DNA from 2 places in the Weizmannia sp. FSL K6-3076 genome. Region 1 is predicted to be linked to the other one. Evidence: predicted binding sites of a transcription regulator. Region 1 holds the regulator's gene; the other holds the start of a gene.
The links. The regulator Rex, encoded in region 1, represses fermentation and respiration genes when NADH is low (regulators of the CRP and FNR family bind a similar motif). The targets are predictions, from matches to a motif close to TTGTGAAATATTTCACAA.

Region 1 (4,214 bases):
AAAGAGCCCCGTCAAAGGATGCCGGTTGCGCGCCTCCATTTCAGCCGCTTGCCCTTTTATAAGTATGCTTGATCACCATCCGGATATGCAACTGAAAAGGCTGGCTCTGCGCACGGCATTTGAACCCCGCCCGGTTCAATAGTACAATGAACATATTGGACGAATTTGCGATCCTTTAAACTTTGAACTGGCAAGAAAGGAAAAGAACGCGTGAAAAAAGAGTATGTGTATATTCTCGTGACGTACATCCTTATGCTGCTGTCCGGCGCCGTCGGGTATCCGTTGCTCTACTATGCCGGGGTGAACGTTTTCCACGAACCGGCAGACAGCATGCGGACATTGACGCCCCCGCTTTGGACCGTCATCAGCTTTATCATCGGGCTGATCATCGTCCTGTACTTTTTAAGAAAAGCCGCAAAGAAAGAAACAGACCGGACTGAACCGCTTCCGGCCGCGCCATCCGCCATATGGGCAATAGGCGGCGTCTTTCTTTGTTTCTTTGCCCAGACTGCAGCCGCGATCATTGAATCATTATTCGGTGCCCCGGCTGCCTCCAACAATACGCAGCAAATCATGGCGCTGATTGAAAGATTTCCGCTCGTCATCCTCATCAGCTCGATCGCAGGGCCGATTCTCGAGGAAATCGTTTTTCGGAAAATCATTTTCGGCACGCTGCGCAGGCGCTTTTCATTCCTTTTATCCGGTATTGTCAGCTCGGTTATTTTCGGACTCGCGCATACCGAACCGAGCCACTTGTTTTTATATTCCCTTTTAGGGCTGACGCTCGCTTATTTATACGAGAAAACAAACCGGATCACCGTTTCCATGTTTGCGCATGTTTCCATGAACACGATTGTGGTCGTGAGGCTGCTTTTGCACCCGTCCGTTCTGCAGACATCCGTACATGAAATTTACAGCTCAATTGGAGGACTTCTATGATGAGACCACTTTTTTCAGGGATTGTAAACTGCCTGCTCGGGGCTTTGTTCACTTATTTTGCCATTCAGCAGGTACAAGTGGGCGGCTGGGGCTTTTTTTCTTATTTACTGCTGTTGATTGCAACATTGGATCTGGGTTCCGGCATCAGGCTGATCTTTCTCCATTTCAAGCTGAAAAACTCAGTGAAAAAATAAAAGCCGTTTTCCGGCTCCGTCCGGAAAACGGCTTTCTTATTCAGAAGCAATCGTCTGTTCATCCATTGGCATTTCTTTTGCCGCTTTTTTGGCATTGCGGTACGCCATTTTCGAAATCAGTGTGCTTGCTTCATACAGCAAAACGAGTGGAACAAAGGTAATCAGCTGCGAAAACACGTCCGGCGGGGTGATGATGCCGGCAGCTGCAATCAAAGCAAGATACGCATATTTTCTTACCTTTTTCAACAGTCTCGGCGTAATGATGCCAAGCCGGGTCAGAAACAGGACCACGACCGGCATTTGGAACACAAAGCCAAACGGAAGCGTGATCTCTAGCAGAAACTGAATATACTCCCGGATCCCGATCACCGCACGAATGCCCATTTCATTTGACAAGCCCATCATAAACTTCACCATCAGCGGACAAAGCACGAAATAGGAAAAAGAAACGCCGGCTATAAAAAGCAAGATGGAAACAGGAATGTAACTTAATGTCAGTTTCTTTTCTTTCTCATACAGCCCCGGGCTTATAAACGCCCAAAGCTGGTACAAAATCACCGGCAGGGTCAATAGGCATGCGATCACAACCGAAACTTCCATAAAAACCTTAATAGGATCGGTTACCCTGAAGGCATTCATCGTGAACATGCCGGCATTTTTGGCATGCTGCAAATAACGTATAACAGGTTTTGCGGTAAAAAAGCCAACAACCAGGGCAAACAGAAAGAAAATGAGAACGGTAATTAACCGCTTTCTCAATTCCTGGATGTGTCCGGTAACCGGCATTTTTTTCGTATTCATCGCCGTTCCCCTTTAAGTGCCGGCGTTGAATCCGCCCTTTTCCCTTTGCACGCCACAGCCAAATCCGGCCATTGCCATTTGCGCCTGCATTCCGTTTTCAATCGGGCCACCCCCTGTACCCACTATGATAACGGAAAAAAAGCTTTTTGGCTATGGCTTCGCAACCGGCTCTTTTGTTTCTTTCAAATTTTCTTCATCATTTGAATAATGTTTTAAAAAATAGATCAGTGCCTGTAGTTCCACGGCCAGGTCAATATGATGGACGCGGATATCCGGCGGCACGTTCAGCCGGGCAGGTGTAAAGTTTAAAACGCCTTTTACATTTGTACTGGCAAGCTCGTCTGTCACTGCCTGGGCACTGGAAGCGGGGACCGTCAAAATCACAACCGTCACATCTTCCGCGCAAAGCCGTTCTCTTAATTCGTCCATGCTGTAAACAGGCACATTGCCAACATGGCTCCCCACCTTCCCGGGGTCATTGTCAAATGCCATCACAATCCGTGCGCTGTTATTCTTCGAAAAATTGTAATTCAAAAGGGCTGTACCGAGGTTCCCAACGCCAACCAGCGCTACATCTGTGATCTCATCCTGGTTCAGCGTCTTGCCGAAAAAAGACAATAAATATTTTACATTATAACCATAACCTTTTTTTCCAAGTGCCCCGAAGTAGGAAAAATCCCTGCGTATCGTAGCGGAGTCGACTTTCACCGCTTCACTCAGTTCCGCCGAGGATACCCTTTGCTTGCCAAGTGTATATAAATTTCTCAGGTACCGGTAATATAATGGAAGCCGTTTTGCAGTGGCTTGCGGTATTTTTACTGATTCATCCTTCATGTGAAATCCCCCAAGTTGAAAGCTTAAGTTTTTTGTGCTGTTGGTTCCAATCGTGCGTCCATTCCAGAATGGCAGCGCTGCCATTCTTCATTATAATATTACTCCTATCTGAGCAAAGAAAAAATATGTTTTAAAAAAATGCCTGCATGCGTCTTTTTCTCTCTCCAACTATGTTAAATATATCACAAGTAAGCATTTTTTTCATGGGTTTTTACGAATTGTATGTGTCAAGTTTTTCTCGACAAGGTTTAAATATCGGGTATTCCAAGACACTCTTTTTGTACACTTTCGGCTACCGTGCTTTACTTGCTCGGTGTAATTTTCGGAAAAGATGTAATATTTCCGTATAAAGATGGATAACGGGGATGTTGAGGCGCGCGAAATTCACTCGCTTTCCGCGGGCGGCCGGCGAGCCTCCTCGCTCGTACCTCGCTGCGGGGTCTCTCCTGGCTCGCTTTTCCCGCAGGAGTCTCGTAAATTTCGCGCGCCTCAACGATCAGTCCCCACTGAGCCAGGCTTAAAACGAAAGCTCTAATATTTTGCTTAAATGTCCCATTGCCGATGAACTGCTTGAATGCAGGGCAACTGATCCGTGCTTTACGCCCACTGACGGGCGTACAGGCTGCTTGAGTAGTTGAGACATCCTGATGGATTGTTTCAAGTTCCGTTGCTTTCTCTCGCTTCTTGAACGGTGTTTCAGATAGGCTTCTCTCAATGTCCCATTGAGTATGCCTTGTTTGATTTTCACCATGGCTTCTGCGCCAAGTTCACTCCAATGCATGCCCCTTTTTTTCATCCTGAAGGAGATATGCCTTTGATTCGATTCCATCGCTCCTAGGCCTCTCGCACCTTCCGGCACGTTTTTCACCCTGTCTCTCCAGTCAAAAATGCGGTCCCAGTTTTTCAAGATATACGAACGGAATTCCTTGATTTTCTTGAGAGCCTTTTTATCCGTCAAGGTGCTTTCGTGCGTATCCAAATATAACGTGAATTGGTCCAGGTCATGCGTTCTAATCGCTTTTCTAATTTGCTCCTTGATCTCGCTCTTTCCGCCCCCAAATGTCCTTATGATGGCTTGTGCAACGTGGTAGGTATCCAGCTGGTTGAGCACCGGAAATTCCGACTGTGAGAAAGCTGTTTGAAACCGTTCAGCTGTGTATCCCGCACCTCCATCACTGTTTGTAATGACATGCGTTTTTTCGAGGGAGTAGGTGTTGGCAGCTGTGGCTTGGACTTCATCCCAAAATGTCTGGATGGCTTCCGTTGTCATGATGACTGTGGGCTGACGCAGGGAGACCCTTTTACCATTGGTTTCCCATCCCTCATAGAGAATGGCGTGGTGGACTTCCATACTCTGTTTCTTTTTTAGTCCCCGAACGAATACACCATCTGCTTCAGAAAACAGGTAGTCTACCTTCTTCCCCTCAGGCAGGGAAACAGCTATTT
Region 2 (4,214 bases), 2.6 Mb from region 1:
GGCCGCGGGTCGTTTAAAGCCTTCAGGAGCACCGCGACTTTTTCATTTTCGGGCAGATTTTTATAGTCTTTCGCGATATTGACGTTATAAAGCACCTCGGCAAGTGCTGATTCATGTTCGCCGCTATGGTTGCGGATATCGAGTGATGCTAGGTGGAACCCGAACAATTCGACCTGGCGGATAACTTTGCGGAGCAATTTAATCGGATGCCCGGCCGGATGGTGCTGGTTCACGCTGTCCCGGATCATATACAGATCGGCAAGGAGCTCCTCTGCGGATTGGTAGCCGCCATTGCTTTTTCCCACACATTCCAGTTTATGGATCATAATCGCCAGCTTTCTGCGGTAAATTTCATCTTTTGTCGGCCATAATTTTGCAGCCGGCATTGTATTTTCTTCGCTTTCCACAGATGCAACCAGGGCATGGCTGGCGCTTATTTTTTTGGCAGAATGGCTGAGCAGCTCCCGGAGTGTGGTAAGCGACTTTTTATATTTTTCCAATACGAGTTCACGCTGCATCTCGAGCGTTTTCCAGGTGATGTCCGCGGTCACGTTCGGGTTCCCGTCCCGGTCGCCGCCGATCCACGATCCGAAATGAAGATAAGAAGGGACTTTAAAACGCTGTCCGTACGATTCGTACAGATAGTCTTCTAGGTCTTCGTGTATGCGCGGCAGCACGTCGAACAGGACATTGTCGAAATAATAAAGCCCGTTTTTCACCTCGTCTAGAACGGACGGTTTCTTCTCGCGGATTTCGGAACTTTGCCATAAAATGGTAATCTCATTCAAAATCGTTTCTTCAATGACTTTTTTCTCATAACGGGTGTTGGCATATTCGAGCGCTTTTAAAAGGTCTGCAATACGTTTGTGGATTTGCAGAATGGTCCGCCTCGTTGCTTCTGTCGGGTGTGCCGTTATAATCAGTTCAAGCGATAAACTGTCCAGCAGTTCTGCAACCATTTCAGCCGGCACTTTTTCTTTCCGCAGCGTTTCGATGCCATCTTCAAGTGAACGCGGTTGGACCTGGTCTGTATCTTCCGACTGGTACTCCCGCCGGCGCTTAATTCTGAAATTTTGCTCGGTAATATTAAATAATTGCAGATAGGTAGAGAAAGCGCGGATGACTTCCTGCCGTTCTGGCGGATTCAGGTCTGTAATTTCTTTTTTTAATTGAAGGTAGAAAGCCTCATCGCCGGTTTCCCTCGCTTTTTGTGCCAGGGAGCGAATATTTTGGATTGTTTTGAGCAATGCTTCGCCGCCTTCAAATAGGATCACTTTATCCAGCAGCCCGGCGAGAAAATCCATGTCTGCCTGCAGGGCCATCCGGGGGGCTTTCTTTTCATCAATTTGATGCAAGGATAATCGCTCCTTTCATTTGGTCAGAAAAATGCACAAAGAAAATGATACTTATTATTATACTTGTAAAATGAAAAAAGTCTAATACTTTATAAAATTAAAAACTAGTAAAGGAACATTTCCCGCATAAAGGGATAAATTAAGGATAAAATGCGAACGATTGAAAGTCAATGATGAATATCATTCGTGTTTTTAATGTGGCAAGTACCGGAGATGGAAAGAAAAGAATTGGCAGTGAAACCGTTCTCTTCTTCTTTGATAATAAATGAAAGCAGCCGGTATGGAGAGAAAAAATTTACTTATATAAAATTGATTTTATGGCCGGCTTTATTATGCCCGTCGTACTGGCTGTCCGCACGGTGTCCATTTATGATGCAGACATGAATGGCTGGGCAGTTGCGTTTTTGTCGATGCCTGGCGTGCACGTCTCCATGCATGTGAAGCGGGTTTTTTTAAGCAGGCAGCACCCGCTTTTTGAGGGGAGGCATTCAGGATAAAAAATGGCAGAGATCATTTGGGCGGGATCAGCCATTTATTCCTCCGCCCGGGGAACTTTGTGAAAATCAGCACAAGAATGAATAACGCTTACATATCTGGCTCTTTCAAATAAAGCCATTTGTGAAAAATGTAAACGGATAATTTTGAGAAACCGTCATTTTCCTTTAAAACCGGGCATTTGGGCAAGCAAATTTTCAAATTTTCGCCATAAAATATGTGAATCTGATCACAAAAATAGTGGTATACTTACCCATGTGGAATGAAGGAAAATGAACGGAACGATCCATTTCAGCCATAAAAGAGCATGCCGTCCATCTATTTCACAAACCGCATGGCAGCATTTGCTGCAAAAGTTTAATTGTCCTGCTTTAAAGGAAAAGCAGTATGGAATCCATTAGGAGTTGGCACAATATCCATAGACTGGATAGGGGCCCGCCATGCCGGGCTTGCAAAACTGCTTTCATACAGTGGATATATTTTTTACTTTTGATGGGAAGGAAGATTATACATGAAAAAAGTCAATCGTATTGCAGTGGTTGGAACGGGTGCAGTTGGTACAAGTTACTGCTACGCCATGATTAATCAGGGTGTTGCAGAAGAGCTTGTTTTAATCGATATTAACGAAGCAAAAGCAGAAGGGGAAGCCATGGACCTGAACCACGGCCTGCCATTTGCGCCTACGCCGACCCGCGTTTGGAAAGGTGATTATTCCGATTGCGGCACTGCCGACCTTGTTGTCATTACGGCAGGTTCCCCGCAAAAACCGGGCGAAACAAGGCTTGATCTTGTTGCCAAAAACGCAAAAATTTTTAAAGGCATGATTAAGAGCATCATGGACAGCGGCTTTAACGGGATTTTTCTTGTTGCCAGCAACCCGGTTGACATTTTGACATATGTAACTTGGAAAGAGTCCGGCCTGCCGAAAGAACATGTTATCGGTTCGGGCACAGTGCTTGACTCCGCGCGTCTCCGCAACTCTTTGAGCGCCCAATTTGGAATTGACCCGCGCAATGTGCATGCTGCGATTATCGGCGAACACGGCGATACGGAACTTCCGGTATGGAGCCATACAAATATCGGTTACGATACGATTGAAAGCTATCTACAAAAAGGAATTATTGACGAAAAGACGTTAGATGACATTTTTGTCAATACGAGAGATGCGGCTTATCATATTATTGAACGAAAAGGGGCCACATTTTACGGCATCGGGATGTCCTTGACCCGGATTACAAGGGCAATCCTGAACAATGAAAACAGCGTATTGACGGTCTCTGCATTTCTTGAAGGCCAATACGGAAACAGCGATGTGTACGTTGGCGTTCCGGCCATCATCAATCGCCAGGGCATCCGTGAAGTGGTTGAAATCAAACTGAACGAAAAAGAACAGGAACAGTTCAATCATTCTGTAAAAGTGCTAAAAGAAACAATGGCACCGGTATTGTAAGCATTTGTGCCGGCCGGGCTTCATGGGAGGCCCGGCTTTTTCTTTGAAAAAAATCCCGGCGCCTGCTTAAGGCGGACTGCCGAAAAAAGTGCCCATGCTTGCCCCGCTTTCCGGGAAAAGCATGGGCCTGTTTTTTGCCGGGGTTAGGAGCGGGCCTGCCATAGGCGGATATAAAAAAGCAACCTTGAATCGATTCAAGGCTGCTTTTTCTTAATTCAATATGATCACTTTGACCGTACGGCGCCCCCATGCGATGGAAGCTTTTTTGTTCGGCATCAGGACATCGATGATATGGCCCTTAATGGCACCGCCGGTATCGGCTGCGATGGCAACCCCGTATCCTTCAACCCAGACTTTGCTGCCGAGCGGAATGACCGACGGATCGACAGCGATCAATTTCATGTTCGGGTTTTTCTTAATGTTATATCCCAAAGCGGTAATATCCAGCTTCGTATCTTCATGGTTATAAGATGTCGCCGTCACATAGAAGGATTTGCCTTGTGGCGTGCTGTGGCCGGAAGATGCGGTGGATTTGGTTCCGGCCGTTTTCCCGGCACCGGCTTCCGCTGGTTTTTTCGCTTGTGTTTCTGCTGTTTTTTCAGCTTGCGCTTCCGCTGCCTTTTCGGCTTCAGCTTCGCTCGCTTGTTTTGCGAGGGCTTCTTCCCTTGCTTTTGCGGCCGCCTGCTGTGCCTTTATTTCTTTTTGCAGGTTGCTGATTTTCGTATTCAAGTCGGTTTGTTTTTGTTCCGCTTTTGACAGCTCATTTTGAATGCTGTCATACTTCGATTTTAATCCCGACAATGCTTTTTCCTTTTCTTTTAAATTTGTTTGCAGTTTTGCCTGGCTGCTTTTCAAGTTTGCCTGCTCCTGTTCGAGCACTTTTTCCTGGTCTGCAATGGCTTTTTTATCGGCTT

Region 2: NSS95_RS02860 (L-lactate dehydrogenase) is a predicted target of Rex. The motif match lies at 2,068-2,085, and genes of this name have one in related genera.

What each region holds. Positions count from the first base shown of each region.
Region 1 is NZ_JBBOWU010000001.1:3,237,897-3,242,110, forward strand. It holds gene NSS95_RS15310 (CPBP family intramembrane glutamic endopeptidase) at 211-939, shown strand; gene NSS95_RS15315 (YdiK family protein) at 936-1,133, shown strand; gene tatC (twin-arginine translocase subunit TatC) at 1,170-1,934, opposite strand; gene NSS95_RS15325 (redox-sensing transcriptional repressor Rex) at 2,085-2,768, opposite strand; gene NSS95_RS15330 (ISLre2-like element ISBco6 family transposase) at 3,286-4,214, opposite strand, start outside.
Region 2 is NZ_JBBOWU010000001.1:631,199-635,412, forward strand. It holds gene ppc (phosphoenolpyruvate carboxylase) at 1-1,304, opposite strand, end outside; gene NSS95_RS02860 (L-lactate dehydrogenase) at 2,362-3,300, shown strand; gene NSS95_RS02865 (3D domain-containing protein) at 3,511-4,214, opposite strand, start outside.